Regions from separate parts of the Neisseria benedictiae genome, predicted to be linked through region 2. Evidence: predicted binding sites of a transcription regulator. Region 2 holds the regulator's gene; the other holds the start of a gene.
What was found. The regulator FNR, encoded in region 2, switches genes on or off when oxygen is low (the NO sensors DNR and NnrR bind a similar motif). The targets are predictions, from matches to a motif close to TTGATNNNNATCAA.
Positions count from the first base shown of each region.

Region 1: the regulator FNR is predicted to act here: its motif matches at 9,139-9,152, upstream of ccoN (cytochrome-c oxidase, cbb3-type subunit I).

Region 1 is NZ_CATQFV010000059.1:81,810-97,070, forward strand. It holds gene mtrR (multidrug efflux system transcriptional repressor MtrR) at 1-134, shown strand, start outside; gene recC (exodeoxyribonuclease V subunit gamma) at 217-3,423, opposite strand; gene Q3O12_RS07660 (PepSY-associated TM helix domain-containing protein) at 3,524-4,933, opposite strand; gene ccoP (cytochrome-c oxidase, cbb3-type subunit III) at 5,278-6,609, opposite strand; gene Q3O12_RS07670 (CcoQ/FixQ family Cbb3-type cytochrome c oxidase assembly chaperone) at 6,633-6,803, opposite strand; gene ccoO (cytochrome-c oxidase, cbb3-type subunit II) at 6,808-7,419, opposite strand; gene ccoN (cytochrome-c oxidase, cbb3-type subunit I) at 7,446-8,879, opposite strand; gene Q3O12_RS07685 (M61 family metallopeptidase) at 9,206-10,954, shown strand; gene Q3O12_RS07690 (TIGR01244 family sulfur transferase) at 11,019-11,453, shown strand; gene Q3O12_RS07695 (ExbD/TolR family protein) at 11,518-11,952, opposite strand; gene exbB (TonB-system energizer ExbB) at 11,955-12,617, opposite strand; gene Q3O12_RS07705 (energy transducer TonB) at 12,683-13,534, opposite strand; gene Q3O12_RS07710 (site-2 protease family protein) at 13,787-14,437, shown strand; gene Q3O12_RS07715 (GrxB family glutaredoxin) at 14,523-15,164, opposite strand.
Region 2 is NZ_CATQFV010000070.1:6,464-21,724, reverse strand. It holds partial or broken gene Q3O12_RS09230 (L-aspartate oxidase) at 1-789, shown strand, start outside; gene Q3O12_RS09225 (hypothetical protein) at 1,014-1,265, shown strand; gene Q3O12_RS09220 (hypothetical protein) at 1,240-1,911, opposite strand; gene pgmB (beta-phosphoglucomutase) at 2,043-2,708, opposite strand; gene Q3O12_RS09210 (glycoside hydrolase family 65 protein) at 2,721-4,979, opposite strand; gene Q3O12_RS09205 (SLC45 family MFS transporter) at 5,101-6,453, opposite strand; gene ettA (energy-dependent translational throttle protein EttA) at 6,689-8,365, shown strand; gene Q3O12_RS09195 (phosphatidylglycerophosphatase A family protein) at 8,425-8,910, opposite strand; gene thiL (thiamine-phosphate kinase) at 8,903-9,859, opposite strand; gene Q3O12_RS09185 (OmpA family protein) at 10,225-10,920, opposite strand; gene Q3O12_RS09180 (CysB family HTH-type transcriptional regulator) at 11,284-12,234, shown strand; gene fnr (fumarate/nitrate reduction transcriptional regulator Fnr) at 12,347-13,081, opposite strand; gene hemN (oxygen-independent coproporphyrinogen III oxidase) at 13,216-14,637, shown strand; gene Q3O12_RS09165 (hypothetical protein) at 14,644-14,874, opposite strand; gene Q3O12_RS09160 (inorganic phosphate transporter) at 14,888-15,261, opposite strand, start outside.

The DNA.
Region 1 (15,261 bases), on a different contig from region 2:
AGTCGACCTTGGACGGGCTGATTTGGCGTTGGCTCTCTTCCGGAGAAAATTTCGATTTGGGCAAAACCGCCCCACGCATCATCGGAATAATGATGGACAACTTGGAAAGCCATCCCTGCCTGCGCCGGAAATAATCAAGCCTTGGTAAAAATGCCGTCTGAAAACCTTTTTGCTGTTTTCAGACGGCATTTGCCTTTTCATCCTGTTATGCTTTTTCTATGCTGCTCCGGCCTCTTCCTTTTTTTCCGCTGCGGCAAGCGTGTCGGCAAGCAGGCGGACGAGGTTTTCAAACAGGGGCTGTTCGAGTGGTTCTTCCCCTTCGCCGAAAACGAGGGCGACTTCGGTATAGTCTTTCTGCCCTTTGCTGACTTTGTTGCCGTGGTAGGCGGTTTGGGCTTTTTTCAGGGCAGCTTCCCAATCTTGTTTTTGGGCAAATGCTTCGGCGGCGGCAAGCGAGGTTTTGGCAAAAAACGGCAGCGGGCGGTTTTGCCCGATATTGAAAAATGCCATCCATTCCGACAATAGCTGCAATGCCCTGTCTTGCGCGATTTCCGCCAATATTTCGGTTTCTCCGGATTGGACGATAAAGGTTTGCCGCATTTCGGTTTCAGACGGCATAACGGCGCAAAATATCAGGTGTTCCAACAAAAAAGCCACACGTTGCGGCGCATTGGGTTTGCCGTAGGCGTAAAACACTTGTCCGCATTGGTATAAATTGCTCAAACTACCGGTCAGGATTTGCCCTTCCGACGGTATGGCGTATGGAAACGGGGGCAGTTTGGGGCTGTTTAAAACCGCCGTGTCGATTTGTTTGGCGGCAAGTTGGAAAGACTGCTGCCAAAGTCTGCCCAATTCTCCCGACGGCAGCAGGCTTTCCGCCGCAATACGGGCGGCGGTTTGGGAAAAATCTTGTCCTTCGCGGCGCGCTTCGATGTAGGCTTCGGCGATTTGCTCCGCGTGTTGCGGCTCGAAGGGTTCGGCAGGCTCCCACGCTTCGCCGATATGGGGTTCGCTCCACGCAAGCTGCTGCTGAAGCCATGCTTTGACGGGGTTGCGCCAGAAGCGGATAAATTCGTCCTGTCCGATTTCGGCAACGGGTTCGGCGTTTTCTACGGATTGGTCGAAAAAGGGTTGTGGCGGTTCGGGCGTTTGTCCGAGCGCGGCGGCGTAGTCGGTACGCGTGCCGAATATGCCGTCCGAACGTCCGCCTTCTTGGAAATATCGGCGTGAGAAGGCTTGCAGCGGATGCTGTTCTATCCAATTTTGTGCAAGTTGGCGGCTGTTTGTGCCGGTCATGGCGGCAACTGTGTCGATGAGTTCGCCCAACAGGGAAGACGGGGCAAGCTCTTCGTCTTTGCGGATGTCGCGCCCGATGTAGGACAGGTAGAGGATTTCGCGCGCGCTGATGAGGGCTTCGAGGAAGAGGTAGCGGTCGTCGTCGCGGCGGGCGCGGTCGCCTTTGGCGGGATGTTTGGCAATCAGGTCGAATACGGCGGCTTTGGTATTGCGGGGAAAATCTCCGTCGTTCAAACCCAGCAGGCAGATGACTTTAAAGGGCAGGCTCCGCATCGGCACCATACTGCAAAAGGTGATGCCGCCGCGTAAAAAGCCTGCCTCGCTTTCGCTGTCGAGGAAGCGGCGGATGTGGCGGATGACGGTGTGCGGCGGCAACTGTCCGGAAAATTGCGCCAATTCGGTTTCCGCCTGCCATTTGACCCATTCGTTTTCAAGGCTTTGGACTGCCTTTTGGTCATCGCCTTCGACTTGGAACAATGTTTCAAGCAAATCCCGGCAACGCGCCACCCATTCGCCGACCGTCGCGGGCTGCCGCCATATCCGGGCAATATCCGACAGGGTCTCGATAAAGGCGGCAAAACGTCCGAACAGGTCGGTTTGGTTCACGTCGGCATACCACGCGCTGACATCCTGCCACATCGGATTGCCACCTTCGGGCAGCATCCAGCCCAATATCATGCGTTCCACCGCCTGCTTCCAGGTAAACAGCCGATCCGTGCCGCCGCGCATTTCTCCGTCCAAACCCCAGTGAACGTTCAAATCGGCAACCATATCGTGCAAAAGCGGCAAATCGTCCTCAGTCAGTCCGAAACGGCGCAATACGGGCGCGGTTTCCAAAAGCGCGAGCACTTTATCGACTTCAAATCGGCTTTCCAACAAGTCGGACAGGCATTCCAATGCATAAAAAAACGGTTGGCGGCGGCTGATTTTCACGTCCGACACGGAATACGGCAATGCCTGCGCGCCGGGCTGCGCCTGTCCGAACACGGCTTCGATAAAAGGCGTATAGGGTTCGATGTTCGGGGTTAATACGGCGATGTCGTGCGGCTGCCAATCGGGATGTTCATGCAGAATTTTCAACAGTTTGTCTTTGAGTATCTGCAATTCGCGCAAAGGGCTGTGTGCCGATACGATGCGTATCGAGCCGTCGTCCGTGTTGACGCTTCCCGCCGTTTCAGACGGCATTTTCAGGTTTTGAATATCGGTTTGCAGGGCGTGCAAAAGCGTATCGCGCCCGCCTTCTTCAAATACCGGCGTTTCCCCTTCTATTTCCATTTCGTTCAAAAAGTCGAAAAAGTCGCGCCCCTGCTTGCCCAATGAGGCGAGCAGCGGATGCCCCGCCTGAGTCAAATCGGGATCGCCGCCGCCTTTAAGGATTTGCGCCGCTTCGATGACATTGCCCCAATACATCCCACTCGGATTGAGTGCGAACACGAACACATCGCAATGTTCGGACAGCTTGTGCAAAAGCTGAAGATACATCGGCGCCATCGTGGAAATGCCGAACACGAAATAACGCTCGGGCAGCTTATCCTTGTCCAACGCGGCAAGCAGTTTTTCCCACAACGCGACACGGTGCGGCGCGCTCTGCCTGCCGTCGTCGAGGTAACGCCACAGTTTGGACTGCCAGATTTCATCGTCGCCCAAACCGAGTATCCTGCCCTGCTGCCAAGCGTCTATCCACTGCGGACGATAGACGAGGTATTGGTCGAATATGTCCGCAAGCTGTCCCGCAAGCTGGTAATCCGCCGATTCTCCGCTGCCCAAATAGTTTTGCAGCACACGCCTTAGGTCTTCAAATTCCGCTCCGTTTTGAAACTCTGCGCTGCGGAACAAATCCAGCAGCCGCCAGCGCATCACTTCGGGCGCAAACGGGCTGAGTTCCGGAATGCCGTGAATCAGTTTTTTCATCAGCTTCCACGTCAGACCGGCGGGCAGGCTGAACGACAAATTCGCCGCCACGCCCAAATCGCGGGCGAGGCAGGTGTCGAGGTAGCGGCGCATCCCCTGACTCTGCACAACAATCTGTTCGGGCTGTAAAGCCGATTTCAGCGGTTTGACTTTTTGAATGCGGGCAAACAATGCCGCCAGCGTTTCAAGACGGTTGGATTGATACAGATAAAACATGATTTCGACAAAAGTTGCGGAAAAGTATTCGGGATTATATAGCCTTTCCCCCGCCCGACTTCAAACAAAATGCCGTCTGAACGCTTCAGACGGCATTTGGTCATTTAAACCATTTCCTCAAAACAGGAATCCGCGACAGCAGCAAGGTATCCAACAGCCAAATCACGGCAATGGCAAGCAGCGCGGTCGGGAAGATCAATGCTATTGCCAATAGCGGCAATGCCATCATCCACCAAACCGGCAGCTTGATTTTCTGCGCCGGAGGAACCATGCCCGCCGCGCCGGACGGACGGCGTTTCCACCACATCACGCAGCCGCTGATGCCGATAAAAATCACGGCAAGGCAGAACACGACGTTCGCCAGTACGCTCCACCAGCCCAGAGTACCCATATGCAGCGCAATGCTTGCCGCCATAAATTTGCCGAACGGGTTGTAATCGGCAAAACGGATATCGGCAAGGATTTTTCCGCTGTACTGGTCGATATGCACTGTGCGGTCGGCAAACGGACTAATCATATCGTAACTCATAGAGTCTTGCGACAAAGTCCATACGCCGTCCTCGCCTTTGGGCAAATTCAGCTGATAACGCCCTTTGAAACCGATTTCCCGCGCGAAACGGTCAACGGTTTCCAATGTCATCGGCTCGTCGGGGTTAATGCCGTCTTTACCCACAGTCGTCCCTGAAACAGGCATAGGCGTAAGCTCCAAAATCCACGGCACTTCCTTAACCTTGCCGTCATTCAATACCTCGCCGTGGGTCGGCACGACTGAAACAGGGTTCGGTTCGACACCCCATTTGCCGGCCGGGAACTGACTCCAAGCCTGCACGAACTTGCCGCCCCAAATACCTGCCCAAGCAATTCCGGACAGACAGAACAACAGTAAAATCAGCGACACCCAAGTTCCAAACGAACCATGCAGATTCCGCCACCAAGAACGTGCCCTGCCTTTTGGCGGCAGCAGCATCGCCTTGATGCCGCGCCGTTTCGCCCACCAAAGGTACAAGCCGCTGATTATCATAATAATCGTCAGCGATGCAGCCGTTTCCAAAAGATAATCGCCTGCCGCACCAAGCATCATATCGCCGTGGATTTCATCCATCGTGTGATACCAACCCTGATTGCGCGGCATGGTGCTGACCACTTTTGCCGTATAAGGATCGACCGCAACCATGGTTGCCTTACCCTCATTGTTGACACGGAACACGGCAACCATATCATCGGCGCGCGGTGCAATATACTGAACGACGGACGAAGTGTCCGGATTAACGGCGCTGCGTGCCGCTTCCGCCTGAACAGACAGAGGTTGTACCGTTGCCTGCGGCACAACATGAATCCGCTCGCCCTCCTTGCCGGTAATATTGGCAAACAGCAGCATACCCAAACCCGTAACGGCAAGCAGGGTCAAGAAGGGCATAACCAGCAAACCGGCATAAAAATGCCATCTCCAAACGGTCAGATAACGCCGGTTGGTCTGATTGCCGGCTTCAGTTTTGATTTGTGTATCCATTAATCGTCCTTTTGAAATTAGAGTTATCGTGATGATGCGCGATTATAAATAATAAAGACTAATTCTTTATGACTAAAATCAATATTTTTTGCAACATATGAAAAAAGATTCCATTTTGAAGAAACAAACCTATATGCCGTCTGAAAGCATCAAACAATGCTGTCCGACACCCAACTGCACCATTCTTTAAACCATACAAAAATATCAGTCGGTCTGACCGTTTAAGCATCAAAATCCCCACTTTCAGACGGCATAAATCAAAAACAGGATTTCCATTCAAAATAAAAAATCCGGATTCGATATGAATCCGGATTTCTGCATCCGACAAAGTCGGAAAACAACGGTTAGAATTTGCCGCCTGACTGGTTGACCATATAGTCAACTGCAGCTTTGACCTCATCATCGCTCAAATCGCCGCGACCGCCTTTTGCGGGCATCGTATTGAAACCTTCGATTGCGTGTTTGTGCAATGTGTCCTTACCTTTTTTGATGCGGTCGGCCCAATCGGCTTTGGTGCCGACGTGGGGAATACCCGGAATCGCATTGCCATGGCAGGCGGCACAAACGGTTTCATAAACCTGTTTGCCGTCCACTTTGGCAGCAGGTGCGGCTTTTTCCTCGGCTTTAGGTTCTGCTGCGGCAGGTTTGGCTTCAGAAGCGGCTTGTGCTGCTTCTGCAGGAGCAGATGCTGCGGGTTCTGCCGCCGGTGCGGGAGTCGGTGCAGGCTCGGCTTTTTTCACCAGAGCTTTACCGTCTTTATTGGAAAGACCCCATACATAAGCAGTCATAATATGCAGTTTGTCTTTATCCAAGAAATGTCCCCACGCGGGCATTTGGCTGCTACGGCCGTTGGTAATGGTTTCAATAATGGATTTTTGCGTACCGCCCCACAACCACACGTCATCAGTCAGGTTCGGACCCAAACCTTGGATACCTTGTCCCTTATCGCCGTGGCAAGTGAAACAGTTGGCAGGCGGACCGCTGAATAAGGCTTGTCCGCGTGCGGCACGTTCCTCATCATACTGGCCTTTGGGTTTTGAAAGAGACATCACATAATGCGCAACGTCTTTTACGCCTTCCTCACCCAAAGCAGGACCCCAAGCAGGCATAGTCGCAACACGGCCTTTTTCAATGGTCTCGTGGATTTTATCGGGATCGCCGCCCCACAACCAATCGCTGTCGGTCAGATTCGGAAAACCTTTAGAACCTTTGGCATCAGAGCCGTGGCACTGGATACAGTAGGTATTGAACAGGTTTTGGGCGATTTGCTTGGCCTGTGGGTCTTTTGCCACTTTTTCAATCGGCATATCCGCAAACTTGGCATACAGTTTGCCGTATTGCTCATCGGCTTTTTTGACCTCTTTTTCATATTGGTTGTGGCTGGTCCATTTCAGCAGGCCTTTGTAGTCGCCGACACCCGGATACATAACCAGATAACCGATACCGAACAGCCATGTCAAAACATACAGCCAAAACCACCAGCGCGGCAGCGGGTTGTCGTATTCGGCAATACCGTCCCACTCATGGCCTGTAGTTTGTACTTCTTCGCCCTTCTTCGGGCGTTTGACAACATTTTGAGACAGCAGCAGCCAAGCCAAAGCGATAAAGCTCAGTAAGACAATAACTGCAATATATATATTCCAGAAGTTACTGGTAAATTGGGATGTTGTGTTCATTGTTTTGCTCCGTTATCACAATATTAACGGTTTTCGCTTTTCTTATCTTGCGCATCTTGGTTTTCATCAAAAATGCTGTTTGCGGCATCATCGTAATTTTTCTTATTCCGCCTGTTGAAGACGATATAGAGTACCAACAGGAAGCAGATAAAGATCCATACCGTGAAAAGAGCGCGAATACCGTTAATATCCATGATGTTACCTTACGTTTTTCAAAGCCAGACCCAATCCTTGCAGATAGGCGACTACAGCATCCAGCTCAGATTTGTTTGCCAAGGCTTCGGGCGCTTTCGCAATTTCCTCATCACTGTAAGGAGTCCCTACCTTACGCAAAGCCTTCATGTTGGCAACGGTTGCATCGACATCGACTTTATTGCGTGCAAGCCACGGGAATGCCGGCATATTGGATTCGGGTACGACATCACGCGGATTCAGCAGGTGGATGCGGTGCCATTCGTCGGAATAACGGCCGCCCACACGGGCCAAATCAGGACCGGTACGTTTGGAACCCCATTGGAACGGGTGATCGTAAACCGATTCCCCGGCAACAGAGTAGTGTCCATAACGTTCGGTTTCCGCACGGAACGGGCGAATCATTTGCGAGTGGCAGTTATAACAACCTTCGCGTATATAAATATCGCGTCCTGCAACCTGCAGGGCATTGTAAGGTTTCACACCCGGTGCCGGCTGCGTTGCCGCCTTAGTAAAGGCTAAGGGCACAACTTCAATCAACAGACCGACACTGACTACAAGCAGGGTAAACACAATCAGGATGCCGATTTTTTCTTCGGCCAATTGTTGTAATTTCATTTTGGTAGCCTATCTTCCTTAGTATTTTAGTGATGCTGTGTTTGGGAAACCGCAGGGATTTCAGCATCGACCGCCTTACCGCTGATGGCTGTGCGGTACACGTTGTACGCCATAATGCACATACCGCTCAGATACAGCAAACCACCTGCAAAACGGATCATGTAATAAGGCATAGTGCGTTTTACGGATTCGACAAACGAGTAGGTCAGCGTACCGTCATCGTTCAAAGAGCCCCACATCAAACCCTGCATCACACCGGCAATCCACATCGCGGCGATATACAGAACCACGCCGATGGTCGCAATCCAAAAATGCGCCTCTACCAGTTTGGTGCTGTGCATCTGTTCTTTGCCGAACAGACGGGGAATCATGTAATAGACGGAACCGATGGTTACAAAGCCTACCCAACCCAAAGCACCGGCGTGAACGTGTGCAACGGTCCAGTCTGTATAGTGGCTCAATGCGTTGACCGTTTTAATCGACATCATCGGGCCTTCAAAGGTAGACATACCGTAGAAGGACAGGGATACAATCAGGAATTTCAGAATCGGGTCAGTACGCAGTTTGTCCCACGCGCCGGACAAGGTCATGATGCCGTTAATCATACCGCCCCAAGAGGGTGCGAACAAAATCAAAGACAGAACCATACCCAAAGATTGAGTCCAGTCAGGCAGCGCAGTGTAGTGAAGATGGTGCGGACCCGCCCACATATAGGTGAAAATCAACGCCCAAAAGTGAACGACGGACAGGCGGTAGGAGTAAACAGGGCGGCCTGCTTGTTTGGGGACAAAATAGTACATCATACCCAAGAAGCCGGCAGTCAGGAAGAAGCCCACGGCGTTATGCCCGTACCACCATTGAACCATAGCATCAATCGCACCGGAATAGACAGGGTATGACTTCATCAACCCTGCCGGGATGCTGATATTGTTGACGATGTGCAAAAGTGCGACCGCCAAAATAAAACCGCCGTAGAACCAGTTGGCAACGTAAATGTGTTTCACCTTGCGTTTGGCAATCGTACCGAAGAATACGATGGCGTATGCAACCCAAACCAAAGTAATCAGAATGTCGATCGGCCATTCCAGTTCGGCATATTCCTTACCTTGGGTCCAACCCATAGGGAAGCTGACGGCAGCAGCAACGATTACCGCCTGCCAACCCCAAAAGGTAAATGCCGGCAGCCAGCCGCCGAAAAGACGGGTATTACAAGTACGTTGGACAACGTAGTATGATGTGCCGATCAGGCCGCAGCCGCCAAATGCGAAAATAACCGCATTAGTGTGCAGCGGACGCAGGCGGCCGAAGTGGAACCAAGGTCCGATATTAGACAAATCGAGGGCGGGAGCAAACAGTTGGGCTGCGACGATAACGCCGACCAACATGCCCACGATACCCCAAACTACAGTCATGATGGCGAACTGGCGCACCACTTTGTAGTTGTAAGTTTGTGTGTCCATGAGAGTCTCCATGAATTATGGGAATAAAAATTTTTTATCCTGCCCACCTTTGCGACCTCTTAAGGTACAACTTGGGCAAGCGTAATTTTTTCTAAATTTAACATATCTGCCTTATTACGCCAAGCGGAATTACATTTGCAACATAAAGGAAAATTTTTCTTAAATTCATTCTTATTATATATAAATCATATTGTTATAATAAATTGCAACCAGTTTGACATTGCTTTGTTTTTCAAGCCTCCTTTTTTATAACACTTTATTGATGTAGATTAAGCTGCATTTTAAAGACATTTTATCAATAATATTTAACGATATATTTAATAGCCATGATTAATTATGAAATTGCCCCCTCCCCTCTAGACCATGAGTGGCACATCTTACTGACATTCACACAAAATGATGATTTTCCTATAGAAATAAGCCTGCCAAACTGGGTTCCGGGCAGCTATCTGATTCGGGATTTTTCCCGCCACATCACTTCTATCCATGCATCCTGTAACGGCACGTCCATGCCGCTCGAACAAATTGCAAAAAACCGCTGGCACGCTGCCGCCGTACGCGGCGAGTGGCAAATCCGCTACACCGTATATGCATTCGATTTGTCGGTTCGAGGTTCTTTCCTGACAACAGAACGCGGTTTTTTTGACGGAGCGTGCCTGTTTTTGAAAGTCGAAGGAGCGGAAACGCTGCCGCACCGCTTGGAATTGACAGGCATTCCACCCGAATGGCGTATTGCCACAACACTGCCGGAGACAGGGAGGTTTGTCTTTCAGACGGCATCTTATGCCGAATTGATTGACCGACCTGTCGAGATGGGCTTGATTGAATTTTTAGATTTTGAAGCGGCAGGCATTCCGCACACGATTGCCTTAAGCGGCATCTATCCCGATTTCGACCGCAACAGGCTGGTTTCGGACATCAAAAAAATCTGCGAAACCGAACTGGCAGTGTTTTCCTCCCCTGCCCCGTTTCAAAAATATTTGTTCCTGCTCCACGTCGGCGACCATATTTACGGCGGTTTGGAACACGCCGACAGCACCGCCCTGCTCGCCGACCGCCACAGCCTTCCGCTGTTCGATATGACCGATGCCGACGATGCCTACACCACATTGCTCGGACTTTTTTCCCACGAATATTTCCATGCATGGAACGTCAAATCCATCAAACCTGCCGCGTTCATCCCTTATGACCTCGACAAAGAAAACTATACCGAACAACTATGGGCATTCGAAGGCATTACATCCTATTACGACGATTTGTTTTTGGCACGCAGCCACACTATCTCGCCCGAATCTTATTTAAACCTGCTGGCACAAGGTATTACGCGCGTACAACAAACCCGCGGCCATTTGAGGCAGACCTTGGCAGAATCGAGTTTTACCGCGTGGAACAAATTTTACAAACCGGATGAAAACAGCCCCAACACCATCGTCAGCTACTACCAGAAAGGCGCGCTTGCCGCATTGTGCCTTGATCTGATAATACGCAACCGAAGCAACGGCAGACATTCTCTCGATACGGTAATGGACAAACTCTATCGGGAGTGGAGGGATACGCACGCAGGCATTCCGGAAAAACACTGGCAAATCCGCTGTCAGGAAATAACCGGCTTGGATTTGGAAGATTTTTTCCAAAAAGCGTTATACAGCACCGAAGATTTGCCGCTTGCCGAATGCCTGTCTACCGCAGGCGTGGGACTGACCTTCCTGCCGCTTCCCCGACAACACGGCGGCGGATATGCGGAACACATCTGCCCCGTCCCGCCGGCAGGCGATTTCGGCGCACGTTTCAAACAAAACGCCGACCACATCGTCCTGACCCATGTCTTTAACGGCGGCAGCGCGGAATCTGCGGCACTATGCCCGCAAGACAAAATCATTGCTTTAGACGGTTATGCCTGCACCGACTTTGCCGCACAATGGGCCCGATACTACGTCAATGCAAAAATCAATATCCACTTCTTCCGTGCCGGCATATTGCGTCAAACCGTCTTGACGGTTCAGGCAGCGGCGGCGGATACTGCCATCCTACATATCACAGACCGGAACCTGTTGGAAAACTGGTTGTTCGGTTAAACTTTCAGACGGCATTGCACACAAAATGCCGTCTGAAAAACAACCGCAAAGCAAAGGAAACAAAATGGCCATTCTGAAACTTGACGAACATCTCTATATTTCTCCTCAACTGACCAAAGCCGATGCGGAACAAATCGCGCAACTGGGTATCAAAACCGTCGTCTGCAACCGCCCCGACCGCGAAGAAGAATCGCAACCCGACTTCGCCCAAATCAAACAGTGGTTGGAACAAGCAGGAGTTACCGGATTCCATCACCAACCCGTTACCGCACGCGACATCCAAAAACACGATGTCGAAACCTTCCGACAACTCATCGGACAAGCCGAATATCCCGTCCTTGCCTATTGCCGGACCGGTACGCGCTGCTCCCTGCTGTGGGGCTTCCGCCGGGCGGCAGAAGGTATGCCGGTTGACGAAATCATCCGCCGCGCCCAAGCGGCAGGCGTAAATTTGGAAAACTTCCGCAGCCGTTTGGAAGAAGCAGCCGCCAAACCATAAAACCGGCCGATACAAAAATGCCGTCTGAAAGGCTTTCAGACGGCATTCGTTCAAACGTCAAACTTTATTGCGCCTTGGTTTCGGTTACAAAACCGATTTTGGTAATCCCTGCCTGACGGGCAGCCTCCAACGCTTTGTTCACATAATCGTATTCCACCGCCTTATCTGCCGCAATTGCCACAATCACGTTTTCATTCTGATCCTTGGCGGCTTTCAGACGGCTTTCCACTTCCCCGATTTCCACTTTGCTTGCAGAATCCCCGCCGACATAATAGCCGCCGTTCGCATCAATCGTCAGGCGCAGGGGGTCTTTAGGCTGTTTGTCCTGCTTGTTTGCCTGCTCGGACGCGGTCGGCAGTTCCAAAGGGATGGAATGCGTCAGCACCGGCATAGTAATCATAAACACAATCAGCAACACCAGCATCACGTCCACCAGCGGCGTAACGTTGATGTCGGACATCGGAGAATCGTCGCCGGAATTCATCGAACCAAATGCCATAATCAGCTATCCTTTTGATTAAGCAGGCGGACGTGCAAATCGTGCGCCATCGCATCCAAATCCTGAGCCAGTATTTTCGTGCCGCGATTGAGGAAGTTGTATGCCAACACCGCCGGAATCGCCACGAACAGGCCAGCCGCCGTCGCCACCAGTGCCTCGCCAATCGGGCCGGCAACCGCCGCAATGCTCATCTGCCCGCTTTGCCCGATATTGATCAGGGCGTGGTAAATCCCCCAAACCGTGCCGAACAGCCCGATAAACGGCGCGGTCGCGCCAATGGAGGCAAGCGCGGTCATCCCGTAATCAAACCGGCGCATAATCTGCGCCATACTGTTGCGGATTTGAATGACCAAATACTCGTTCAACGGCAGAGCCTGCGCCAGTTCGGACGCTTCGCTCCGGCGGTAGTTGCGGTAAGACTGCAACGCCTCTTGCGCCAGTTTGGACAAAGGCGCATCGACGGCGCGCACTTTTTCGACCGCGTCGTTCAGCGACAAAGTATCGCGCATATGCCGTTTGACGGCGGCATTCCCTTTGCGCGCCCGATACAGCTTGATACAGCGCAAGACAACCAGACACCACGTTACGATACTCATCAGCAGCATCAACACAAACACACCGATCAGGACGGGATCGCCCGATTCAAACACTAATTTCAAATTCATAATGATTCCAACACTGAAAAAACCAATCAAACATCCAAGTTGCCGCAAACCGCTGCGGCAACCGCCTAATTCAATTCAAACTTGACGGGGACTTTAAACTCCGTCCAGGCATTGGCTTGAAAATGCCCGTTTTGCGCCGCCTTGCGTGCCGCATTGTCCAAACGGGAAAAACCGCTGCTTTTCACCACTTTGACGGACTCGACATGACCGCCCGGAGAAACCAAAACGCTCAAAACAACCGTGCCCTGCTCGTCATTTTCCATAGAAAGCGCGGGATAGGCCGGGCGCGGGATGCTGCCGTTGGCGCGTAAAGGGTTGCCTTTGCTGCTGCCGGCTCCTGTTCCGCCGCCGCTGCCGCCGCTTCCTTCCCCGTGTTCGCCTTTGGCTCCGCCGCTGCCTTTACCGCTGCCTTCTCCGCGCCCTGTTCCGTCGCCTTTGGTACCGGTTCCCTTACCTTCCCCATTGCCCTGCTCGCTGCCGGCTTTGGCAGAAGCATTGCCGGAATGTTCGGCAGGTTTTTCAGACGGCTTTTCTGCCGGTTTTTCCGCCGGTTTCGGGGCAGGCTTCGCTTCCGGTTTGGGTTCGGGCTTCGGTTTTTCTTCGGGTTTCGGCTTTTCCTTGGGCTGCTGAATATCTGCATCCGCCTTTTTTGTAACCACCGGCTTCAAAACCGGTTTGGGCGGCTCGACAGGTTTGGGCTGCTCAGGCTCGGGTTGCGGTTCGGGCGCGGCAGGCGCGCCTGCGCCTTCGGGTGCGCCGTCCCCTCCGCCAAAGTCGCCCAAATCGACAAATTCAATAACATTGCCTGACTCTATCACGGGCAGCTTGTGCGCCTGCCAGAGCAATGCCACCATTGCCAAATGCAGCAGTGCGACGGAAAACACGACTGCGGGGGTTAAAATTCGTTCTTTATCCATAATTCGGGCATAATAATAGCAACAATTCCTATTTGCAACCTATTTTTATTATTTACCTTTATCTGAATACTGTTTTCATATTATTAAAATCCATATTAAAACAATATGTTATGACAAATTATCAGATGCCGGCAGACAAACGGAGCGGATCTACCTGTTTTCCCATTCCAACAAAATCGGGTTAAATGATATATTGCCGCTTTCATCCGGCAGCCGGTTACGGCTGCGTACCACCTGTTTTAAAGGAAAATCATGTTTCGGAATTTTGACTTGGGCGTATTCTTGCTTGCCGTCCTGCCCGTACTGCTTGCCATTACCGTCAGGGAGGTGGTACGCGGCTATACGGCGCGCTACTGGGGAGACAACACTGCCGAACAATACGGCAGGCTGACGCTGAACCCTCTGCCCCATATCGATCCGGTCGGCACAATCATCATGCCGCTATTTACTTTGATGTTCACACCGTTTCTATTTGGTTGGGCACGTCCTATCCCTATCGATTCGCGCAACTTCCGCAACCCGCGCCTTGCCTGGCGTTATGTTGCCGCATCCGGTCCGCTGGCAAATCTGGCGATGGCCTTTTTGTGGGGGCTGATTTGGGTATTGGCCCCATTCATCGACGACGCATACCAAATGCCGCTGGCAAAAATGGCAAATTACGGCATCCTGATTAACGCCATTCTGTTTGCAATCAGCATCATTCCCATCCTGCCTGGTGACGGCGGCATTTTCATCGACACCTTCCTGCCGGCGAAATATTCTGTCTTATTCCGCAAAATCGAACCCTATGGGACGTGGATTATCCTGCTGCTTCTGCTGACCGGGGGTTTGGGTATGTTTGTCACCCCTGTCGTACAGCTGGTTATGATACTGGTTCAATCCCTCATCGGATGGTTTATTTGAATTGGCGGTTTTCGGGCACTACCGCCGTATTTGCCAACCACAGGAAAACGCAGCAAGGCTTCCCTGCCTGCTGCGTTTTCCTGTTTTACAATGCCCTGTCAAAATAAAGCGGCACGCCTGATTTTTCACTCATCGTCATCAGATAACCCATCACCTTTTGAGGCCATTCGATTCCGCGCACCACGGTCAGATTCCTTAAAACGGGGAAAACCAAAATATCCTCCATGCCGATTCCGCCGTTGATGCCGTCTGAAGTACCGTCCATCAAATTCTCCAACTCTTGCAAATCTGCGTTTATCCGTTCGAGGTATCGGGCGGTTTTATTCAAATTGGCGGAAAAGCTGCCGATGCTTTTCTCTTTTTTGTCTGTGAAATATTTCACCGCTTCCGGCGTTGCAAATTCGGGCAGACCGATTTTAACAGTACGCGGCTGAACCAACTTGTTGTTGTAACTGCCGACTTTGTCCATCCAAACCTGTATTTCGGGGCGGACTTCGTCTTTCAGACGGCCTTCGCGGTCGAAATGCCGCACAATGTCCAAACTCTCGCCCATAAACGAACCGTCCTCTTTTTGCAGGATGGGCACTTGTTTCGCGCCAATCATGCCAATCGGCGTTGCCTCGTCGTCGTTTGCCAGCACGGCTTCTTCAACGTCAGCACCAAACAGACCGGCAGCCATCCGCGCACGCACGCAAAACGGGCAATGGTCGTAAATATACAGTTTCATCAAAATATTCCTCGTCAACCTGTCGGTACCGGCTACCTTAACACCCCGCGCCGCCCGAAACAAGTTTATCTTCCCGCCTATGCACCGTAAATAAATA
Region 2 (15,261 bases):
ACCTTCCTGATTTCCGAAGCCGTGCGCGGCGAAGGCGGCATCCTGACCAACCAATCGGGCGAACGGTTTATGCCGCATTACGACCGCCGCGCCGAACTCGCACCGCGCGACATCGTTGCCCGCGCCATCGCCGCCGAAATCGCCAAGCAAACGCAAGACTTCGTCTCACTCGACATCAGCCGCCAACCCGCAGCATTCGTCCGTCAGCATTTCCCGTCCATCCATCGGCACTGCCTGTCCCAATGCGGCTTGGACATCACGCGCCAAGCCATCCCCGTCCGTCCCGTGCAACACTACACCTGCGGCGGCATCCAAACCGACCCCAGCGGCAGAACCTCCCTGCCGCAGCTCTACGCCTTAGGCGAAACAGCCTGCACCGGCTTGCACGGAGCCAACCGCCTCGCCAGCAACTCCCTGCTCGAATGCGTCGTTACCGCCAGACTTGCCGCCCAAACCATCGCGGACGGACAAGCGTTCCAAACCGCACCGTCCCCAAGGTCGTCTGAAAGCCCCTCCGCCGAAGCAGGCATCTTTTCAGACGGCATCCAAAGCGCATTCAGCCGCCCCGTCCTGCAAACGTTCAACCAACGCCATCTAGGCATCCTACGCAACGATACCGGCTTGCGCCGCGCCATCACCCAACTGCGGCTTTGGAAGCAAAACCAAGCCGAGCCGCACACCGCGTCCGAATACGAAAACCGCAACCTGCTCGAATGCAGCCTCGCCGTCGCCCAAGCCGCATACGCAAGGCGGCAAAACATCGGCGCGCATTTTAATAGTGATTGTTAAGGTTGACTGGTCAGAAAAAATCGTTCAAATAAATTTGAATAGCATGGTTGAGAAATTAGCATTCAGTTTTTATGGTTGCGTAAGTTGGGTTATCAATCTGTTCTATAGTGGATTAACAAAAATCAGGACAAGGCAACGAAGCCGCAGACAGTACAAATAGTACGGCAAGGCGAGGTAACGCCGTACTGGTTTAAATTTAATCCACTATTACCGATACCCATGCTTTGGGCACTGTAGCTGCTTTCGTTGCGGATGTCTTCAAAGCTGAAACTGCGGGCGGTGAGTTCGTTGTGGTCTTTGTCTGCGGCAGAAGCGATGGCACCGCCTTTGAGCCGGACACCGTCGGCTGTGATGTGGTAGCCGCCTTCGCCGGCAAAGAGGCCGCTCTGGCTGCCGACGTTAAAAGACAGCCTGGATATTTTTCAGACTGTCTTTTTGAAGAGATGAAAGTTATTTGTTTCTCAATATCTCAATAAGGGCGGCTTTGGACTGGTAGAAGTCCAAATCAAATAATGAAATGCCTAAATGTTTGCAATATTCTTCGATCATCTCCACAGTCAGCCTGTTTTTTTTGAGTCTTTCGGTATATTTTTCTGTCTGTTCAAACGGCAGCGGCGTGCCATATTCCATAAACTCGACACGACTGGTTTCTTTATGCAGCATAACATTTCTGGTTTCGCAGTCATGACGGGAAACCTGTTTGCTGCCCTCATACAGGGTAAATGAGACCGCACCGAATTCGTCTTTGCCAAAATATGGACGTAAATACATAGTCAATAATCTGATTTTCCACAGCAAGGCTTCATACGGCACACTTGAAAAGTCTGTGCCGTTCCGGTTATTACCTATTAGCAATGACCAATCAGACTGCGTTTCCAACAATAAATATTTGGATGATCCGGTAATCTCAAGCGGATTCAAGAAATCCAATTTCTGACTGAGGGTATACTCCTCATCCAAATACGATAGTTTCGGTTTTAGATTTTGATAAAAATCACTTAAATCCATACGTCTTTTTAGATAAAGATCCAGTGCTTTTTCAAATGGCGCGCCAATAAAATAAAACTGTTTCAGGCTCGGATGGCCGTCTCTTGCAAGAAAAAAATCTTTGTTTACATTCATAATTTAATCCACGGTTCTTAAAATTACAATAGCATCTGGATCATTACTCAATGCTCTTGAAAAGCAGAAAGGTCGTCTGAAACACTGTTCAGACGGCCTTTTTACTTCCCTGACACTTTATCTGACGCGTTTTACCTGCCCGACTGTGCCCACACGTTTTGCAGGTAGGCGTAGGTCAGCTCGGCGGTGCCGGAGACCAGCGCGATATCGCTGCCCAAGTCTTCGGCTTTGCCCACGCCGACGGGCAAAGCGTCGGCGGCTTTAATGGCGGCGACGCCGGCTGCGGCGTCTTCAATGCCGATGCATTGGCGGATGTCCGCGCCCGCGCCCTCGGCGGCGGCGAGGAAGATGTCGGGGGCGGGTTTGGAATGCGCGACGGCGGCAGGGTCGGCGACGGTGTCGAAGAAGTGGGTCAGCCCCATGCGTTCCAGTAGGAACGGGCCGTTTTTACTGGCGGACGCGAGGGCGATTTTTTTGCCGTTTGCCCTCAATGCTTCCAGCAGGGGCAAAATGCCGGGGTACACGTCTTCGGGTTTGACTGCCTGAATCATCTCGACGTAGTTGTCGTTTTTGCGGCGGGTCAGTTCGGCGAACTCGGCTTCGCTGACGGTTTTGCCGCCGTGCGCGAGGATGCGTTTGAGCGAATCGTCGCGCGACACGCCTTTGAGCTGCTCGTTAAATTTGCGGTCGATGCTGATGCCCAGTTCTTCGGCGAGCTTTTTCCATGCGTGGTAGTGGTATTCGGCGGTGTCGGTGATGACGCCGTCGAGGTCAAAAAGCACTGCAGTGAAAGTCATTTTGCATCCTCCTTATTTTTCTAACGCAACGGTGTGGCTGCCGTTGAGCGTGATGTCTTTGCCGTATACCTGCAATTCGAGCGGCTCGCCTTTGAGCAGGGTGAAGACGACGTTTTCTTTGCCGACGGCGACCTTAATCAGACGGCCGCGGTAGTTGATGTGGAAGGCATAGCCTGTCCACGCACTCGGCAGGAACGGGGCGAAGCTGAGTTTGCCGCCCCAGGTTTTCATTTGGGCGAAACCTTGGACGATGGCGAGCCACGAGCCGGTCATGGAGGTGATGTGCAGGCCGTCTTCGGTGTCGTTGTTGTAGTTGTCCAAGTCCAGGCGGGCGGTGCGCCGGTACATTTCCACGGCTTTTTCTTCTTTGCCCAGTTCGGCGGCAAGGATGGCGTGGATACATGGAGACAACGAGCTTTCATGCACGGTCATCGGTTCGTAGAAGTCGAAGTTGCGGCGTTTTTCGTCGATATTGAAACGGTCGCCGAAGAAGTAGATACCTTGCAACACGTCCGCCTGCTTGATGAAGGGCGAACGCAGGATTTTGTCCCACGACCATTTCTGGTTGAGCGGCAAATCGTCGGGCGAAAGCGCGGACACGGGGCGGATGTCTTTATCAAGGAAGCCGTCGTGTTGGACGAATACGCCGAGTTCTTCGTCATGCGGACGGTACATATTCGCGCTGATGTCCGCCCATTTTTCCAACTCGGCGGCACGCACGTTCAAATCCGGACGCGGGTATTTCGCCAAGGCTTCGCGGGTGTAGTCCAATACCCATGCGGCGAGGGTGTTGGTGTACCAGTTGTTGTTGATGTTGTTTTCGTATTCGTTCGGGCCGGTTACGCCGTGAATCATGTATTTGCCGTTGCGTTTGGAGAAGTGGACGCGGTCCGCCCAGAAGCGGGACACTTCGACCAAGACTTCCAAGCCTTCTTTGGCAAGATAGCCCTCGTCGCCGGTGTAGTTGGTGTAGTTGTAGATGGCGTAAGGAATCGCGCCGTTGCGGTGGATTTCCTCGAAGGTGATTTCCCATTCGTTGTGGCACTCGATACCCGTAAACGTTACCATCGGATAGAGTGCGCCCGCCAAGCCCTGTTCGCGCGCGTTGTGCTGCGCCTGCGGCAGTTGGTTGCGGCGGTATTGCAGCAGGTTGCGGGTAACTTCAGGTTCTGCTAGTGCGAGGTAGAGCGGCACTGCGTAGGCTTCGGTGTCCCAATAGGTCGCGCCGCCGTATTTTTCGCCGGTAAAGCCTTTCGGGCCGATGTTCAGACGCGCGTCTTCGCCGTAGTAGGTGGAGAACAGTTGGAACAGATTGAAACGGATGCCTTGCTGCGCTTCGTCGTTGCCTTCGATGACCACGTCGGCGATTTCCCAACGGTGCAGCCAGCCTGCTTTGTGCGCGTCCAGCAAGGTTTCAAACGCAACGCCTGCGATTTTTTCCGACAAGGCGCGGCCTGCGGCTTTCACTGCTTCCAAGCCTTGATAATCGCGGCTGGTGGTAACGATAACCCGTTTTTCAAAGGTTTCGGGCGTGCTGCCGACTTCGGCTTCGAAAGAATTGGAGACCTGCCAGTCGGTTTGGCTGCCGCTGAGGGCTTTGAAGCTGCCGGCGAAAGTTTGCTCGGCGTTGACGATAAATTGTTCCACGCCGAAAGGGTTGGCAACGGTTTGGGCGGCAATGTAGGAGAGACTGTCTGAAACGCCTTTGTCCAATACCTGCCAGAATTTTTCTTCGTAGTTGGAGTCTTCGTTTTTCACGTCGGCATCGATGATGGAATCGATGCGGACTTGGTGGGTTTTGCCGTCAACGGATACGGCTTCCCAGCGGATAACCGCCAGCTCTTTTTGCGCGACGGACAGGAATTTGCACACATCGAAACGCACGCCGAATACGGTGAACAAGCGGCGCAACACGCCGTGCTGCATATCGAGTTCGACGGAGAAGCCGGCAACGTCGTTTTTCGCCAAGTCCACTTCCTGCCCGTCGACAAAGATTTTGACTTTGCTGAAATTGAGCGCGTTGATGGCTTTGCCGAAATATTTGGGGTAGCCGTTTTTCCACCAGCCGACGCGGGTTTTGTCGGGAAACCACACGCCGGCGATGTAGGTGCCCAAGTGGCTGTCGGCGGAATAGGTTTCCTCAAAGCTGCCGCGCATACCCATATAGCCGTTGCCCAAACTGGTCAGGCTCTCTTGCAGCCGTTTGTGTTCTTTTTCCAGCTTTGCCGAACGCAGCGTCCAAGGGCTGATTTCCATAATTCTTGTGTACATCGTAAAGCTCCTGTTTTGATGGTTTTATGGCAAACCGTTTGGAAATACGGTTTGCCTTATTGAATCGGATAAAGCGTCGGCAGAAGTTTCAGACGGCCTTTGCCGATGGTGTTGAAACGGATTATTCGCCGTGGGTCTCTTTAATCAGGCATACTGAGAAAGCCCCCATCAGCAAGACTGCGCCGGCAACCAAGAACATGGTTGCCTGATGGCTGCCCAGCATAGGGAAGAGGACGAAACTCAGCAGCGAAGCGACGATTTGAGGCATACAGATAGAGCCGTTGAACAGGCCCAAATAAGTACCCATGTGTTTGCCTGAGAGGGCATTGGTCACAATCGTCAGCGGATAGGTAATGATGCCTGCCCACGCAATGCCGATTAAGGTATAAGACAACACCAGCGCGTATTGATTGCTGATGAAGAAAACGGAGAAGAAACCGAGCGCACCCAAAGCCAAGCAACCGAAATAACCCGCCTTATGGTATTTATTCGGTACTTTTGCCAGAATAAACGAGCAGATAACGGCAGCAATGGATTGTACCGCCGCCAAAACGCCGTACCAGTTGCCCGCCTCCTGATAACCTACGGAAGACGCATCGGTGGTGTGCCAGACGTTTTCCGCAATCGCGCCTGCCGAATAAGTCCACATATATTGGAAAGCAAACCAGCAGAAGAATTGTACCAAAGTAACCGTCCAAAACGCTTTAGGCGCGGTTTTCAAAAGTTCGAACCAGTTGGCTTTTTCCTGATTCGCAGCGACATCGATGCCGTGATAGCGGGCGTAGGTTTCCGGATCGTATTCTTTGACTTTGAAAATCGTGAACGCACTGGTAATAATCAGTAACGCCGCGCCCACATAGAATGCTACGACCACGGTCTGCGGCACAACGCCTTTTTCGGCCGTGTTCGCCAAACCGATATACGCGAACACAAACGGCAGAATCGCCGCCACAACCGCGCCCGTATTCGCTAAGAAACTTTGAATCCCGTAGGCGTAGCTTTTCTGCTCCTCGTTGACCATGTCGCCGACCATCATCTTAAACGGCTGCATCGCCATATTCGACGACACGTCCAACAGCGCAATCATCAGCGCGCCAAACGACAAAGCCGCCAAAGAAGCGTAGCCAAAACCGAAGCTGCCCGAGTTCGGCATCAGAATCATCACGATAACCGCAATCAGCGTGCCGTAAAGCAGATAGGGCAGGCGGCGGCCGCCCAAGCGCGGCATCCAAGTGCGGTCTGAGTAGTAGCCCACAATCGGCTGAACCAGCATGCCGGCCAGCGGCGGCAGGATGAAAAACCAGCCTAAATTGTGCGGGTCTGCGCCTAGTGTTTGAAAAATTCGGCTCATTTGCGAGCTTTGCAGGGTAAAGGCCGTCTGAACGCCGAGATAGCCGAAGCTCAACATCCAAATCGTGCTTTTTGCCAGTGAGGGCAAACCTTGTTTTGCTGTTTGAGGCGTATATTCCGACATAAGGTAAATCCTTTTTTTGATTTGAAAAGTATTTGCTTTGGAAAATCCGAAATGGTTGCCGGTGTGGCAACCCTCTATCATTATTATTTTTTTGTTTGTCTAATTTCAAAGAGATAGGCGGATTTTATGAATCCTGCCCGATTTTGGCAATATCGGTTCGCGGATAAACTGGCTTAAATCAAATTATCGGTTAAAATGGACCGTCTGAAATTTGTTTGACCGAATCGAGAAAACCATGTCCCAACAATACGTCTATTCTATGCTGCGCGTGAGCAAGGTTGTGCCGCCGCAGAAAACCATCATTAAAGATATTTCCCTTTCATTTTTCCCTGGCGCGAAAATCGGCCTGCTCGGTTTGAACGGCGCGGGCAAGTCCACCGTGCTGCGGATTATGGCGGGTGTGGATAAGGAATTTGAGGGCGAAGCTGTGCCGATGGGCGGCATCAAAATCGGCTACCTGCCGCAAGAGCCGGAGCTTGATCCTGAAAAAACCGTGCGTGAGGAAGTGGAAAGCGGTTTGGGCGAAGTAGCCGCCGCGCAGAAACGTTTGGAAGAAGTGTATGCCGAGTACGCCAATCCCGATGCGGATTTTGACGCGCTGGCGGAAGAGCAGGGCCGCTTGGAAGCGATTATTGCGGCGGGTTCGTCCACGGGCGGCGGTGCGGAACACGAATTGGAAATCGCTGCTGACGCACTGCGCCTGCCTGATTGGGATGCCAAAATCGGCAATTTGTCCGGCGGTGAAAAACGACGCGTCGCCTTGTGCAAACTCTTGTTGAGCAAGCCGGATATGCTGCTGTTGGACGAGCCGACCAACCACTTGGATGCGGAATCGGTCGAATGGCTGGAGCAATTCCTCGTGCGCTTCCCCGGCACGGTGGTCGCGGTAACGCACGACCGCTACTTCTTGGACAACGCTGCCGAATGGATTTTGGAACTCGACCGCGGACACGGTATTCCGTGGAAAGGCAATTACTCGTCTTGGCTGGAGCAGAAAGAAAAACGCTTGGAAAACGAGGCGAAATCCGAAGCAGCGCGCGTGAAGGCGATGAAGCAGGAATTGGAATGGGTGCGCCAAAATGCCAAAGGCCGCCAAGCCAAGTCCAAGGCGCGTTTGGCGCGTTTTGAAGAAATGAGCAACTACGAATACCAAAAACGCAATGAAACGCAGGAAATCTTTATTCCCGTTGCCGAGCGTTTGGGTAACGAAGTAATTGAATTTGTGAATGTTTCCAAATCGTTCGGCGATAAAGTGCTGATTGACGATTTGAGCTTCAAAGTGCCTGCGGGCGCGATTGTCGGCATCATCGGCCCGAACGGCGCGGGTAAATCGACGCTGTTTAAAATGATTGCGGGCAAAGAGCAGCCCGATTCCGGCGAAGTGAAAATCGGGCAAACCGTGAAAATGAGCCTGATCGACCAAAGCCGCGAAGGTTTGCAAAACGACAAAACCGTGTTCGACAACATCGCCGAAGGCCGCGACATTTTGCAGGTCGGACAGTTCGAAATTCCCGCCCGCCAATATTTGGGACGCTTCAACTTTAAAGGCAGCGACCAAAGCAAAATCGCAGGGCAGCTTTCCGGCGGCGAACGCGGACGTTTGCACTTGGCAAAAACCTTGTTGAGCGGTGGCAATGTATTGCTGCTGGACGAACCGTCTAACGACCTCGACGTAGAAACCCTGCGCGCGTTGGAAGACGCATTGTTGGAATTTGCCGGTAGCGTGATGGTGATTTCGCACGACCGCTGGTTCCTCGACCGTATTGCTACGCATATTCTGGCTTGTGAAGGCGATTCGAAATGGATGTTCTTCGACGGCAACTATCAGGAGTATGAAGCCGATAAGAAACGCCGACTCGGCGAAGAAGGCGCGAAACCGAAACGGATTAAATATAAACCGGTAACGCGTTAACCTCCGAAACAATGCTGTCTGAAAGGCTTTCAGACGGCATTGTTACAAGGCAGCCCCGTTTAAAACAGCATTGCAATCCTCAAGACAATCAAGGTCATCACCGCCGCCGCCATATCGTCCGCCATAATGCCCAAACCGCCGTGCAGATTCTTATCAAACCAACCGACGGGAGGCGGTTTGAGCACGTCAAACAGGCGGAATAAGACGAACGCCGCCAGCCACCACGTCCACCTGAACGGCACAAACGCCAACACAAACAGCATGGCGACAATCTCGTCCCAAACAATCCCACCGTGGTCGCTGACACCCGTTTCACGTTCCGCACACGCGCAAATGCGTATGCCCCACATAAACAGCACGATACACAAAAAAGCCAGCAGCCATCCGTCCACACCCGCCAATATCAGCACAAACGCCAAAGGCAATGCCGCCAAAGTGCCGAATGTGCCCGGCGCGAACGGAGCCAGTCCGCTGCCGAAACCGAAAGCCAAAAAACACAACGGCCGTTTCAACAGCCACGCAAAGTCAGGTTTAAAATCAGCCAAAATGATCGAATCCTAAAGAATGTAGTTCCAATTCCCTGCCGTCGGCATCTAAAACCTTCAGACGGCATCCTCCGTTGATTTTGCCGATGCGCGTTACCGGCACGCCGCACCGTTCCCCCGCATCAAGCACGCGGCTGCGGCAACTTTCCGATGCGGTAAATACCAGTTCGTAATCGTCGCCGCCCGCCAAAGTATAAGACAGCCATTGCGCTCGGGGCAAAATATCTTTCAATACGGATAAAGACGGCAGCGAATCGGCCCAAATTTCCGCCCCCACGCCGGAAGCGGTCAGGATATGCCCCAAATCTTGCGCGAGGCCGTCTGAAACATCCTGCGCCGCCCGGGCAAACGGCAACAGCGCAAGCCCCAGTTCAACCCTTGGCTCGGGGCGGAGCAGCTTTTGTTCGCATTCGGCAAACACATCATCCGGCAACACACACCGTTTCAGACGGCAGTTCAAAGCCGCCGCCGCCATACCGACACGCCCCGACACCCAAATATCGTCGCCCGCAACCGCCGCATCACGCCGCAATGCCCTACCTTTCGGCAATTCGCCGATAATGGTTACATTGAACGCCATATCGCCCTTGGTCGTATCGCCGCCGATTAAGGTGATACCGAACTTTCCCGCCAAACCGAAAAAACTGCCGCAAAACCGTTCCAGCCATACTTCATCCAATTCGGGCAACGCCGCGCTCAGCAGCACCCAACGCGGTATCGCACCCATCGCCGCCATATCTGAAATATTGACGGCCAAAACCTTCCAAGCCAAGTCTTCAGGTTTGACATCTGCAAAAAAATGCCTGTCCCTCAGCAGCATATCCGCACTGAAACACAAATCGAAACCCTCACGTGGGCGGATAATTGCCGCATCGTCGCCTATGCCCAATACGACATCCTTATCCGCACCTGTTTGCAAATACCGTTTGATGAAGTCAAATTCTTTCATGTCGCAAAATATCCGAACGCACCGCCATGTTGATTTTTATTAATCTGCTGTATTTTACACAGTACCGCACATAAAACGCAGCACCGCGTACAGCACTGATTTGAGAGAGTTTGTTCCCTCACAAACAAATCCAAATTCTATCGCCTTCAAAACCGGAGTTTCAAGACACCAGGAAGATTTTGATGGAGCATAAACCCTACCCCATATTCTGACAATAACCGTTTCCTCAAGCATCCTAAAAACAAACCCCGCAAAAGCGGGGTTTGTTTTGTTTCATCAGAACCGATTAGAGTTTGATACGTAAACCTCTTCTCTTATACAGAAGAGGAATCCAACCCTACCCATCGGCAAGATGCTTTTAAAGCTTATTGTTGGGTGTGAACATGAGCCGGCGCAACCTGACGGGTTACGATGCTGCGGATTTTCACGTCAACACGGCGGTCAGGTTCGATACATGCAATCAGAGCCTCACGTTTTTTGGCTTTAGAGGCTTTTGCACCCAGTTTGGCGACTTCGGCTTCACAAACCTGAGTCATTTGCGCTTGAGATTCGCCCAAGCCGACAGCAGAAGTTTTAGAGGCAGGCACACCGTTGCTGACCAAGTAGTTTGCCACTACGTTGGCGCGACGCTCGGACAGGGCCTGGTTGTATTTTTCAGAACCCATGAAGTCGGTATGACCTTCAACACGTACGGATTGTACGTTGGTTTGACCCAGGCGTTGGGCCAATACTTTCAGGTTGTCTTGGGCTTCGGTACGCAGTACGTCTTTGTCGAAACCGAACAGGGTTTTGGCAGACAGGGAAACGGTTTCGTCAACATATTGCGGAGCCTGCTCTACAACAGCAACAGGAGCCGGTTCAACTGCATCGCCGCACTCTACGCGGCCTTGGGTTGCTTTGTCGAAGTAGGTATTTTTCCAGCATTCGCCGTAGTTGTTGCGTACGACTTCTTGCGATTGGCCGCTCACGGTATAACCGTGGATATGGGCTTCGCTCGCCATAGCAGTGCCGGAAGCGAGCAATGCAACGAATAATGCGCTTAATTTCAGCTGTTTGGTCATTTTATTCCCTCATTAAATTTGTACAGCAGATACAGGAGCAACTGCTGAATTGCCAACATACAGGCCGCTGTAGAAACATGGCGGCAAATCGGATATTTCAGTCTCCACTATAAAGAAGCAGGGGGCGGACTGTCAATACTCAACGCCTGAAAACAACCGTAAAACAGCCTGTTTCCTAATCGTCTATCATGCCGAAAAATCAATTCCGTGTCATTACTTTAGGGGGATTTTTTCCATATCGCACGATTGCCGTTGCACAAAAACAACAAACACAACGGCAAAGCCCCATACCGTACCGGCAAGAAAATATGATAAATTATAAACAATGTTCAGCCACCCGACACAGACCGACACCGACCCGCCATGAAATTACAACAATTGAAATACGCCTTAGAAGTTTACCGGCACAACCTGAACGTTTCCGAAGCGGCCGAGGCCTTATTCACATCACAACCCGGCATCTCCAAACAAATCAAATTGCTGGAAGAAGAAATCGGCATTCAGATTTTTATCCGCAGCGGCAAGCGCGTGGTTTCCGTCTCGCAGCCGGGCAAGGCGGTTTTGGATATTGCGGAACGTATTTTGCGCGATGTGCAGAACATTAAAAACATCGGCAGCGAGTTTACGGGGCATGACAGCGGTTCGCTGACGGTAGCCACAACACATACTCAGGCACGCTATGCCCTGCCCTTGATTGTTGCCGATTTTGTGAAACGCTATCCGAAAGTCAATCTGACCATCAAACAGGGGAGCCCTGCCGCCATTGCGCGGATGGCTGCTTCGGGCGAGGCGGATTTGGCGATTGTCACGGAGCGGATAGACGACCGGCCGGAACTGGCGGGGCTTCCCTGTTATGAGTGGACGCACGCGGTAATCGTGCCGGGAGACCATCCGTTGCTCGAATGCAGGAATCCCCTCCGTATTGAAGATTTGGCGAGGTTTCCGCTGATTACTTATGAATTTGCATTCAATGCGGGCAGCAGCATCGCGCGGGCATTCGCCAAAGCCCGTTTGGAACGGCCGGATGTCGCATTGGCGGCGGCGGATACGGACGTATTGAAGACTTATGTGCGCTTGGGTTTGGGCGTGGGATTGATGGCAAAGATGGCCTACAACCCGGATACGGATGACGATTTGCAACTTGTGGATGCCGCACATTTGTTTGAACCTTCTCCAACATGGATTGCCTTACGCAACGATACTTATTTGCGCGGATATGCGTATGACTTTATCCAATCGTTTGCACCGCACCTGACACGCGAGAAGGTGGACAGGATTCTGTACACGCCCATCAGCGAGGATTTTTCGATTTAGGCGGCTGCCGGTTTTCAGACGGCATTTTGCGGCAGATAAAACAAACAGGGCAGATATTTTCGTCTGCCCTGTGTTTATTGAGAATGCCGTCTGAAATGCTCGTACAGGTTAATCAAATGGCGTGCGAACAACCGGATACCATTTTTTTCAGCACTTGCAGATTGAGAATCTTGATGTGTTTGTGTTCGACGGAAATCAATCCTTCCTGATGGAACTTGGACAATGTGCGGCTGACGGTTTCGAGTTTCAGCCCGAGATAGCTGCCGATTTCTTCGCGGGACATTCTTAAGATGAAGTCGTTGGCGGCGAAACCGCGCGAGTAGAGCCTTTGGGAAAGGTTCAGCAGGAAGGCGGCAATCCGTTCTTCGGCGCGCATATTACCCAACAGCAGCATAACACCTTGATCGCGCACGATTTCACGGCTCATCATGCGGAAAAAGTGGGTACGCAGGCTGGGGATATTCTGACCGAGTTCTTCGATGTGGGTAAACGGCAGTTCGCACACTTCGCTGTCTTCCAAGGCGACCGCATCGCAACTGTGCACATGGGAACAGATGCCGTCCATGCCGATGAGTTCGCCCGACATAAAGAAACCCGTTACCTGATCGCGGCCGTCCTGACTGGCGACGGTTGTTTTGAAGAAGCCCGAACGGATGGCAAAGAGCGAAGTAAAGGCTTCGCCGGCACGGAACAGGTATTCGCCTTTTTTCAGGCGGCGGCTTTGGCGGATGACGGCATCGAGTTGGCTGAACTCGTTGGGCAGCAATCCGACAGGCAGACAAAGTTCCCGCAAAGAACAGGAAGAACACAAGGTTTTCATCTGATGTGTAGTATTATGCGAAGCCATACCGTACCTTTTCGTGTGTTTTGTCCCATCCCGATTATGTGCTTGTTGACACATATCAAGACAGGTTTATCATACTGTGGCATTCTACCAAACTATCCAAAATTTGACTAACATCATAAAACCGCACACACACCATGAAAATCATTCAGATACAGAACAATCACAATGTAAACGATGACCGCCCCGAGTTTGACCGCGAACTGATTGCCAGCCTGCCCGCCAGCGGCCCGCGCTATACTTCCTACCCTACCGCCGACCGTTTCCATGACGGTTTCCGCGAAGGCGAATATATCAAAGCTTTACATTTGCGCGGTATGGGCGCGTTAAACAAACCGCTTTCCCTTTACATTCACATTCCGTTCTGCAACACCATCTGCTACTACTGCGGCTGCAACAAAATCATCACCAAAGACAAAAGCCGCGCCGATGCCTACATCGAATATCTTGAAAAAGAAATGGAACTGCTCGCCCCGCATCTGAACGGACGGCACCAGCTTGCCCAACTGCACTTCGGTGGCGGCACGCCGACCTTTTTGAGCGACGAACAGATCGAACGCGTCTTCCGTATGATACGCAAACATTTCGAACTGATACCGTCCGGCGAATACTCCATCGAAATCGACCCGCGCAAAGTCAGCCGCGACACCGTCCTCATGCTCGGCAGGCTCGGCTTCAACCGCATGAGCGTCGGCATTCAGGATTTCGACCCCAAAGTGCAGGCGGCGGTCAACCGTATCCAAAGCTACGAAGAAACCAAAGAAGTCATCGATGCCGCCCGTGAGGCAGGGTTCAAATCCGTCAGCGTCGATTTGATTTACGGTCTGCCGCACCAGACTTCGGAAAGCATCAAGACCACCATAGACACGGTTTTGTCGCTCGATCCCGACCGCCTCGCCCTTTACCACTACGCCCACCTGCCGCACGTGTTCAAACCGCAACGCCGCATCGATACCGCCGCCGTCCCCGACAGCGAAGAGAAGCTCGATATGCTGCAATACTGCGTCCAAACCCTGACAGAGCGCGGCTACGTCTTCATCGGCATGGACCATTTCGCCAAACCTGACGACGAACTCTCCATCGCCCTCAAAGAAGGCTTCCTCCAGCGCAACTTCCAAGGCTATTCGACCTACGCGGATTGCGATTTGGTCGCCATCGGCGTGTCGTCCATCGGCAAAATCGGCAACACCTACTCCCAAAACGAACGCGACATCGATGCCTACTATGCCGCCATCGACGAAGGCAGACTGCCCATCATGCGCGGCTACCAGCTCAATCAGGACGACATCCTGCGCCGCAGCATCATTCAGGATTTGATGTGCCGCTTCGCGCTCGACTACCGTGTTTACGAAGACATATTCGGTATCCCGTTCGACCGTTACTTCAAAGACGAACTGGCGGATTTGGAAAAACTCGCCGGTTTGGGATTGGTGCGCCTGAACAGCCACGGGCTGACCGTTACCCCGAAAGGACGCTTCCTCATCCGCAACATCGCCATGGTCTTCGACTACCACCTGCGCCATAAAGAAACCAAAGCGAAATATTCGCAAACGGTGTGATTGCGGCTAACGTACAAATGCCGTCTGAAAGGCTTTTTCAGACGGCATTTTGCTGCCGGCAGGATAAGTGTTTTCAAGGACAGGCGGCGGCATATCATAACGTTCCGCACCTTTGTATCCGACCGTTCCGAAACCAAGATACCAAACGGCATATCCCGACAGAACAGATTGTGCATAAGGCACAAGCCCGCACATTCCATCAACAAAATGCCGTCTGAACACGGGTTCAGACGGCATCAGTATTTTACAATCAGAATACTGCCTGCAAAATCAAATAGCTGGCCACCGACAGGACGGCGGCGGCAGGCAGGGTAATGACCCACGCCAAACCGATGGGCTTCATCAGTTTCCAATTGGCATTACGGTTGACCAGACCGATACCGAGTACCGCGCCGACCAAGATATGCGTACTGGAAACAGGCAGCCCCATCAGCGACGCCCCCATCACGACGGATGCGGCGGACAGTTCGGCGGTAAAACCCGAAGCAGGATGCATTTCAGCCAAACTCGTACCGACGGTTTTAATCACCTCTTTACCGACAAACCACAAACCGACAATCAGTGCGATACCGAAGGTCAGCATGGCAATCGGAGGAACGGCATTTTGCGCGGCAACGCTGTTAG